DNA from 2 places in the Delftia sp. 11MD genome. Region 1 is predicted to be linked to the other one. Evidence: riboswitches for the same ligand, from Rfam matches in the RefSeq annotation. Region 1 holds a riboswitch; the other holds the start of a gene.
The links. A riboswitch is a leader RNA that binds a small molecule or an ion and turns the genes downstream of it on or off. The one in region 1 is predicted to bind fluoride.

Region 1 (4,664 bases):
GGGCCTGAGAACACCTCGGGATTGAGGATGTTGCTGGGCTGGCCTGCAGCGAAGTTCACCACATTGTCGAAGGCGGCGCGGAAATACAGCTCATAGCTGTCTTGCTCCACATAGCCGATGTGCGGCGTGCAGATGCAGTTCTCCAGCCGCAGCAGTGCGTGGCCCTGGAGAATGGGCTCGCTCTCGAAGACATCCACGGCCGCCAGGCCGGGGCGGCCACGGTTGAGCGCGCCCAGCAGCGCATCGGCCTCCACCAGTTCGGCGCGCGAGGTGTTCACGAACAGGGCTGTGGGTCTCATGCGCGCCAGATCCTGCGCCGTGACGATGCCGCGTGTGGCCTCATGCAGGCGAAGATGCATGGACAGCACATCGGATTCGGCAAAGAAATCCTCGCGCGAAGCAGCGGCCGAAAAGCCGTCGGCCTGGGCCTTCTGGCGCGAGGACTCGCTGCCCCAGACCAGAACCTTCATGCCGAAGGCATGGCCATAGTGGGCCACCAGCCTGCCAATGCGGCCATACCCCCAGATGCCCAGCGTGCGCCCGTGCAGCACGCTGCCCAGCCCGAAATTGGCGGGCATGGACGCCGCCTTGAACCCCGATTGCTGCCATGCGCCGTGCTTGAGGTTGGCGATGTACTGCGGCAGCCGCCGCGTGGCCGCCATGATCAGCGACCAGGTCAGCTCGGCCGGTGCGATGGGTGAGCCCACGCCCTCGGCAATCGCAACGCCCTGGTCGGTGCAGGCCTGCACGTCGATATGGGCGCCGGCCTTGCCGGTCTGCGCGATCAGCTTCAGGCGCGGGAGTTTTTCCAGCAACTGCCGGCTGATCTGCGTGCGTTCGCGGATCAGCACGATGATGTCCGCATCGCGCAACCGCACCGACAACTGGCCCACACCCTTGACGGTATTGGTGAAGACCTTGGCGTTGAACGGCTCCAGCAGCCGCGCACAGTCCAGCTTGCGTACGGCGTCCTGGTAGTCGTCAAGAATGATGATGTTCATTGCCTGTGAATCTCTCATAAGCCTTTGATTTATCTCCGGGTTGCCGCGCAAGAGGTTGTCGGCAAATGTTCTGATCCGCTTTTGTGCTTTGCCCTGGGCATCATCAACGCCTACCTGAACCGGCCTGCCTGACTATTGTGTGACGCTTGCGCAGCCAGGGCCCCGAGGCCCGACGGTCACATTGTCGTTCAAGCAGCCCCGGGCTTGAGGCTGAAGGCTTCGGCCCGCGCCAGATCGAGCAGCAGTGGTTACACAAGCCGCGCAGATGCCGGCAAGCCCTGGCAGGTGAAACCGGTCACTGGCACGCTCTGTCGCCCGCGCAGCTGTATCAGCGAATTACACCCTGCAACGCCTTGCGGACCCCTGGTCAGACGGGACTTGGGGGTTGCCACCTGCCGGCGAAGCCGGTGAAGGCCGAGAGTGTGATGGACCGCGCTCAGTCGCACTCAATCATGGTTCCACCCAGTATTCGGCAGCTCCGCCCTTGACTGTCACTGATGAATTGGCCGTTGCGGTTGTAGATTCCGCCATTGCTGTCGTAGCAAAGTGCACCATTGCAACTGGATAGAGGAACAGGCTGGGCCGCCCGCGGTGTGAAAACCGGCTTCGGTGGTTCCTGCATCAGCGGCGTATTGGAGCCGCATGCAGCATTGACGCTGGTGATTGCTGCATTGGTGCGTATCCGTTTTTCATCCAGGGAAAGGGTGCGAATGCTGGATACGAATTCCAGCTCCTTGCGCGCCTCCTTGCACTGGGAGGATGCGCCGAGCTGCTCCGGTGCAGGAGCATTCGCCTTGCGGGCCTGCTGTTCGATGACGCGCTGCTGGCTCTCGATCTGGCGCTGCTGCATTTCGTTCATCTGGCGCTGCTGCTTTCGCTCATTGGCCTCCGCGGCCTCGGCCCGTTCGCGGTAGATTTCATCGTCCGATTTTTGCGCTGTATCAGTGCGCCGGATTGGTCGCTGCTGCAGGGGCTGTCTGAAAAAATCAGTTTTCCAGAAACATCCTTGCATTGATAGACCTGGGCGGCGGCAGGTAAAGCCAGAAATGTCGCAACGATTGTCAGAGTCAATAGGCGCATATGCATCTCGTTGAATGAATGGGAGTGATGGTATCCCTGTGCGGTGAATCGGTTGAGATTAAGTTATTCCAATAGGCCGCTGCAAGGGATGCAGGGTCGGTATTGCCGCCACGGGATGGCTGCCTGTGCTCGCTTGCCCGGAGTAAACTCGACCACCGCAGCAATGGCTGCACGATGGGAATGGAGCTTCCCGAAACCGCCCTGCAAGGGGCTGATGGCTCCTGCCTTGGTGGGGCGTGTCCTGCCGGTGGCAGGGCCGTGTCTTGATCCTGCCCGGCGCGCCCGTCCCGGTTGTTTGATGAAAGGACGGTCATGGGTATCTACGGTTTCATTTTGGTGTTCGTGGGCGGCGGCCTCGGCTCCGCGCTACGGCATGGTTCGAACCTGCTTGCACTGCGGCTGGTGGGCAGTGCCTATCCGCTGGGCACCTTGGCGATCAATGTGCTGGGCGCTTTCGTGATGGGGGTGGTGGTGGAGTGGTTTGCGCTCAAGACTTCGCTGCCGCAGAGTGCGAGGCTGTTCATCACCACGGGCATTCTGGGCGGCTTCACCACGTTTTCGACCTACGCGCTGGAGATCGGCATGCTGTACGAGCGCGGCGACTGGCTCGCTTCCGTGCTGTATGCGCTGGGTTCGCTGGTGCTGGGCGTTGCCGCGCTGTTTGCGGGGCTGGGGCTGGTTCGGATGGTGGCCCATTGAGGCACCCTGATTGCGCTATGCTGTGCGCCATGGCCCGCCTGAACGCAACGCAGATTATTCGCACCATCCATTGGATGGTGGGTTAGCCAGCGGCCTTCGGCGCCATGCAACCCGCCCAGAGGAGGCGGGTTTTTTCATTCCGCCTCCAGGGTTTTCACAAGCCTTTCAGGAGATGGATATGCAGGTTCTCGAACCGTCCCGCCATGCGGACGACGCCCAAGCCGATTCCCGCGCTGCGCGGCCGGCCACGCTGCACATGGTCTGCGGCAAGATCGGCTCGGGCAAGTCGACGCTGGCACGGCAACTGGCGGCGCAGCCCGGCACGGTGCTGGTCAGCGAGGATTCCTGGCTGGCCGGTTTGTATCCCGGCGAGATGCAGTCGGTGGCCGACTACGTGCGCTGCAGCGCGCGACTCAAGGGATTGATGGGGGCGCATGTGCAGGCGCTGCTGGATGCCGGCGTTTCAGTGGTGCTGGACTTTCCTGCCAACACGCTGGAAGGCAGAGGTTGGGCGCGCAGCGTGTTCGAGAGGGTGGGTGCCTCCCACCGCCTGCATTTCCTGGATGTGCCCGATGAGGTCTGCAAGCAGCGCCTGCGTGCGCGCAATGCGGCGGGGGATCATCCCTTTCAGGCCAGCGATGAGCAGTTCGACCTGATCACCAGCTACTTTGTCGCGCCTTGCGCACAGGAGGGCTTCGACGTTGTGCATCACCCGTATGTGCGGGCCTGACCGCAAAGGCCGTGCGGCCGCCGGCTCGCCCACTGGAACGCCTCCTCGATCGCCTACTCAATCCCCGCCAGACCGTGCCTGCACTTGCACCCAATAGCGTGTACGGGTGCTCAACTGCAAGGGGAAGCGGCTGACGAGCGCGGCCAGGGCGCGATCGGTGTCGTCCACGGGAAAGGCGCCCGAGACACGCAGGCCTGCCACCTCGGGCGTGCAGCCCAGGTAGCCGGGCCGGTAGCGGGCGAGGGCGTCGATCAGCTGGCCCAGCGGCATGTCCAGCGCGATCAGTCCGCCTTCGTGCCAGCTGGCGGCAAAGGGATCGGCAGACGCGGGTGGCTGGGCGGCGCTGGCCGAGAAGGCGGCGTGTTGCCCGGCCTGCAGCTCGGTGGGGGTGGCTTCGCTGTCCAGGGGCTGCAGGCGCACGGTCTTTTCCTGCACGTTGACATGGCACAGGCCGTCGTCCGCGACATGGACCGTGAAGCGCGTTCCCAGGGCCAGTACATGGCCTTGCGGGGTTTGCACACTGAAGGGGCGGCCCAGTGCGTCTGGCCCGGTGGCGACGAGGATGCGGCCGCGGTAAAGGCGCAGCAGGCGCTGGCGGTCGTCGAAAGCCACGTCCACGGAGGTGGCTGTATCCAGGGCCACCAGGGAGCCGTCGGGCAGCGTCAGGTCGCGGCGCTCGCCAGTGGCGGTGCGATGAGCTGCCTGCCAGTGCTCGAGCGGCGCGCCTTTCCAGGCGAGCCAGGCCGTGGCACCGCTGCCCAGGCCAAGGGCCACAGCACGCACCGCAGAACGGCGATTGGGGTCGGAGCGGCGGCCCAGCGCCTGGCGCGCCAAGGGTGCGGGCAGATGCGACAGCTGTGCGGTGACGGATTGCACGCGCAGCCAGGCGCGCTGGTGGGCGGGGTCGGCCTCGTGCCAGTCCGTCCATGCCTGCTGCAGGCTTGGCGTCACCGCGGTGCCGCGCAGTTTCACGTGCCAGGCAGCGGCCTCATGCAAGGCCCGTCGGTCGTTGCTTTCCAAAGATCCCTCGCCCATGTGGCTATGCCAGGACCAGGCAGCAATGCTCCATCGCCCGGGTCAGGTAGTTGCTGACGGTGCGCAGCGACACGCCCAGGCGCTCGGCGATCTCGGGGTAGCTCAGTTCCTCGAAATGG
Region 2 (4,664 bases), 1.9 Mb from region 1:
GCAAAGGTGCAAAAAGAAATCCTAAAAGAATCCTTCTAGGTGCAAATGTATAAATGCGAATAGTTGTAATTAGATCTTATGAAGATTTTCCACAATATCTCAGAGAGACTTTGCATAATTTCGAGCTCACAATAGAAGAATTTATCGACTATGACTCAGGTATGAAGTTCGCCATAAGCAATAATATTGCCATCATACTGGTTTATGAGAAACAGTCATATTTGGAGAAGGTAGAGTTATTCTGCAGGCAAGGCCCTGATAAATATCTCCCAGTTTCGGCCATCACAAAAATCACACATAACACTGGCCACCAGCTATTTTTAAGAGATAAAAAGACATTATCAATGTCGCGTATCAAAAACAACGAAGAGATCATAAAAATTGTTGAAAAAATCAAAGCCGGCTTGCTGCGTGACTTGAGAAACAGAGAGTTTTATAATTTAGAAGATCTCGTGCTTGATTTGTCGAAACAAAGAGCAGAACGTGGTGGTAAGAGACTTGACCTAACCAAAGGTGAGTTTTCGTTGCTATTGGAATTCATGCGTCGATCAGGACGGGTTTTATCCCGAGAGTATCTGGCGGTACATGTTTGGAAGAAAGAAGGCGAATTTACGAAAAATATGGTTGATGTTGCAGTACGCAGACTACGAAAGAAGCTAGACGACAATCATGAGTTGAAGCTACTCCATACTCGAAGGGGTGTGGGATATATTTTAGAAGTCCCCGCAGCCAAAGAATTGGAGCCGGAATCATCCACTCGAGATTCAGAGACACAAGCGCCTTGAACGAAAAAGTGGTGCGCCGTTTCGTATATTGGGTGTAACTGTGCTGCCTCGCAGAGAGTTGAGTCAATTAAATCGACGCAGATCCCACACACTCGCTTAAATCAAACCTCGCCAACAGAACTAGCCCAGCTCTTATTTCGCAACTGTAGAGACTCGATGTTTCCAATGCGCGCCCGCCAAGATTACGCCCCAGGTGCGGTGCAACAGCCAACCGATGTAGATCTCCAGCTGGTGCGCGTCCGGACCGGTCAGCAACATGCTGTAGTTCAGCGCATGCAGGAACCGCTTCTTGGAAATCCAGCGGCGGCAGCCCACCAGTTCCTCCTGCATGTGGAAATCTGGCCAGCAGGACCTCCAACGCTGATGAAGCCAATCTTCACCCGAAAGCGCACGTGCGTAATGGCTCTGAGCACTCGGTGCGCCACTGCACTTTAGTTTGTGCCCCCTCCCGAACGGGGGAGGAGTGAGCGATCGGCGAAAGCACGGGGCTCTGGGCTGATGCGCCGCGGCCGTCAAGGGCTCGTGAAGGTCTGCATGCGAGCCGCTGCAGCCGCTCAGAATCTGTGCACCAACAACAGGTTCACAACGAACAATTGCCGCTCACCTCGCCGTCATTGTTCATCCGGCGGCGGCTTGGTACCCCGGCGCGCCTCCCCCGGAAACCGGAACGGCCCAAGCGGAAGCTCGGCCAGAAGCAAGACCGCGTGCACCTTGTTCAGCTCGCCTGCGTGCTCATGCATAAAGGCGCGCAAGCGCTGCTCAGAGTCCAGCAGTTCCAGGCATTGAGGATGTCGCATGTCGAGCACTTCGGCATGGCTGTGCGAGAGACGTTCGCCCGGCAGGTAGCCCGAGCTGACCCGATGCAGCATGGCCTGGCGGATGTGCGCGTTCTTTGCTGCAACCAGCAGGTGATGAGCCAGCGCAGGCGCGCTCAGGCGGTGCCAGAAGCGCGTGGCCTTGGCCGTGCTAGCGCCCGGGAAGTACAGACGCAGAGCTGCCAGCGTGGCCGGTTTGGTGCTCATCATGCTGGATCCTTGGTCTTGGTTGCCTCCACATCGCGGCGTGGAACTTCGGCCCCGGTCAGGCTGCGCCTGTGGTGCTTGCTGTGGCCAATGCGCTGGGCGTGGTAGATGCCTGCATGCCCGGAGAACAGGTAGGCGGTGACGCAGCCGATAGCCGCCAGTGGTCCGATGCCAGCGCCGAACAGCTCCATCGCCATCAAGGTAGTAGCAATGGGCGTGTTCGCCGCCCCCGCGAATACTGCAACAAAGCCGATGGCGGCCATGAGCGCGAACGGCATATGCAGCAAAGGCGCCAGGACGTTGCCCATGGTCGCACCGATGTAAAACAGCGGTGTCACCTCGCCGCCCTTGAAGCCCGTCCCCAGCGAGGCGACCGTGAACACCAGCTTGCCCAAGAAGTCCCATGGCAGCATGGGCTCTTGGAAGGAGCGAGCGATGTCCGGAATACCCAGGCCGATGTAGCGGTAGGCGTCGAGCGCCCAAACCGCCGTGGCGATGACGAGGCCGCCGAAGAAAGGCCGCAGTGGCGGGTATGCGATCAGGTGTTTGACCAGCGCGCCGATCTTGTGCACGGCGGTGGCAAAGAGCATTCCGACCAGGCCAAAGAGAATGCCGGCGATGATGACGGCGACCACACTCCAAGCATCGATATTGTTCACGGCGCTCATGGCGTAGTGGGTGTGGTGGACTCCCCAGGCGGTGCAGACCTGATCGGCTACGAAGGCTGCCACGATGCAGGGAAACAGCGCGTCGTAGCGCATACGGCCGATGGCCAGCACCTCCAGACCGAAGACTGCCCCGGCCAGCGGCGTGCCGAAGACCGAAGCGAAGCCGGCGCTGATTCCGCTCATCAGCAGCACGCGGCGATCGTCTTGGTGGAGTCGGAAAACATGCGTCAGCTGGTCGGCCAGAGCGCCCCCCATCTGCACGGCGGTGCCCTCGCGCCCGACTGATGCGCCGAACAGATGGGATATGACGGTGCCGCCCAGTACCAGCGGCACCATGCGTAACGGCACCACCTGCTTGGGGTCGTGAATCTCTTCGATCAACAGGTTGTTGCCGCCGTCCACCCGCTTGCCCAACAGGAAGTAAACGAGGCCCACTGCCATGCCTGCGAAGGGCAGCAGCCAGATGATCCAGGGATGGGCCTCACGCCAGGCCGTCGCCAGGTCCAGGGACAGCAAGAAGAACGCGGAAGCGGTGCCGGCCAGGGCCGCCACGAGGGTGGCGAAGATGAACCACTTGCCCAGATAGGGAAGCAGTTCAAGCTGTTCGAAATGGGGGAATTTGCGCATTGGTCAGGTAGCTCGAATTAATCGGCCTGACCAACGACGAGTTGCATGCGCGAGCGCCTACAGCCCTGAACAAGCCAGGTTCTGTAGGCGTCATCAGCCGCACTAGTGCGGCGGTTTTAGAGGCACGCCATCTCTTTGCGCTGCATTATAGGAAAAAGCATGGATGCTGTGCAGTACGCGCCGCGAGATGGCCGGTGTTTTGATTTATTAAAGTCGTAAACATGCTAAAGAGTGGCTAACACCACTTCGTCACAGGCCCCCGCAGAGCAGTTACGCTCGCTGCCCTCATGGCATGACGACCCGTAAGCAAAGAACTGTGGCTACAGCTACAACCCCTGATCCCAGCCTTCGTGCCTTCTGCCAAAGGCGATGCGCGCAAACTCGCAGTCAGCGATGAAGCCGTCCTCAACGGCATCTTGTTCGTGCCGCAAACAGGCATTCCATGGGAAGACCTTCCCCAATCGCTGGGCTACGGCAGCGGCATGACTTGCTGGGGGCGCTTGCGCGACTGGAACGCCGCTGGTGTCTGGGAGCCGCTGCACTAAGCCATGCAGACTTGCTTGCGTGAACATGACCAAATCGATTGGAGCCGGGCCAGCATTGATGACTCCTCGGTACCAAGCCCCAGGGGCAGGAAACGGGCCCAAACCCCACTGACAGAGGCAAGCTCGGCTCCAAGCGGCATATCGTCGTAGATGCCAGAGGCATCCCGCTGGTGATCTTGGTCAGCGGCGCGAACCGGCACGACTCCACGATATTCGAGAAGTGCGTGGACGCGACTCCTGCGATTGCTGGCCTGCCAGGACGTCCCCGTAGAAGACCGGCAAAGCTGCACGCCGACAAAGGCTACGACTTCAAGCGATGCCGAGCCCACCTGAGGCAGCGGGGCATCATTGGCCGCATTGCCAGACGAGGCATTGAGAGCAGCGAGCGCCTGGGCAAACACCAGTGGGTGGTGGAGTGGATGCACAGCTGGTTTGCAGGCTTTGGCAAGCTGCGAATCCGCTTTGAACGACGGCTGGATATCCACGAAGCGCTGCTGAAATTGGCGGCAGCGGTCATCTGCGCGCGCTTCGTGGATCGGTGGTGTTCGCCAGTCTTAAGCCCAGATATAATAAAATTTAGGGAGGAGAGATGAATTTCTACAAGAGTACTAAAAACCGCGACTACGTCCTGCCGCAGGGAGCAGAACTCCCGTGTGTCGTTTACATCGTAGACAACTGGGACGACTACAACTTCGAGACGTTGTACCACCTCTGTCTGTTCAAAAAGAGCGGGGGCAAAGAAGTTCTTGGGGATGTGAAGATTCTCCAGACCAACAGTCGGAACACCAAGATCCCCGATTCGTTCCCTTCTCTTGGTCCTGAGTTCTTTAGCCTTGGTCAGGACTTGGAGTACTACGAGAACATGCGCAAGCATCTCCCGAAAACCCATCGCAAGGTATTGGATGCTTTGAACGACGTCGTCGTGAAGCCGCAGTTGCTCGATGAAATCGAAACGTCGAGTGGCTTCCGCAATTCGCTGATTCGATTCAATGATGCTAAGCTAGCTTTGCGCGACGG

Region 2: linked by a shared signal. The riboswitch ahead of ACRSCF_RS24475 (voltage-gated chloride channel family protein) and the one ahead of crcB (fluoride efflux transporter CrcB) in region 1 are both predicted to bind fluoride.

Annotation. Positions count from the first base shown of each region.
Region 1 covers NZ_CP194333.1:3,461,237-3,465,900, reverse strand. The annotation lists gene ACRSCF_RS15715 (D-2-hydroxyacid dehydrogenase family protein) at 1-1,001, opposite strand, end outside; gene ACRSCF_RS15710 (DUF4124 domain-containing protein) at 1,438-1,956, opposite strand; gene ACRSCF_RS15705 (DUF4124 domain-containing protein) at 1,857-2,081, opposite strand; fluoride riboswitch at 2,249-2,312, shown strand; gene crcB (fluoride efflux transporter CrcB) at 2,394-2,780, shown strand; gene ACRSCF_RS15695 (AAA family ATPase) at 2,959-3,510, shown strand; gene ACRSCF_RS15690 (FecR domain-containing protein) at 3,568-4,545, opposite strand; gene ACRSCF_RS15685 (sigma-70 family RNA polymerase sigma factor) at 4,550-4,664, opposite strand, start outside.
Region 2 covers NZ_CP194333.1:5,346,312-5,350,975, reverse strand. The annotation lists gene ACRSCF_RS24495 (hypothetical protein) at 1-39, shown strand, start outside; gene ACRSCF_RS24490 (winged helix-turn-helix domain-containing protein) at 162-785, shown strand; partial or broken gene ACRSCF_RS24485 (chromate transporter) at 957-1,210, opposite strand; gene ACRSCF_RS24480 (DUF190 domain-containing protein) at 1,397-1,807, opposite strand; gene ACRSCF_RS24475 (voltage-gated chloride channel family protein) at 1,807-3,102, opposite strand; fluoride riboswitch at 3,180-3,246, opposite strand; partial or broken gene ACRSCF_RS24470 (IS5 family transposase) at 3,417-4,240, shown strand; gene ACRSCF_RS24465 (ATP-dependent nuclease) at 4,237-4,664, shown strand, end outside.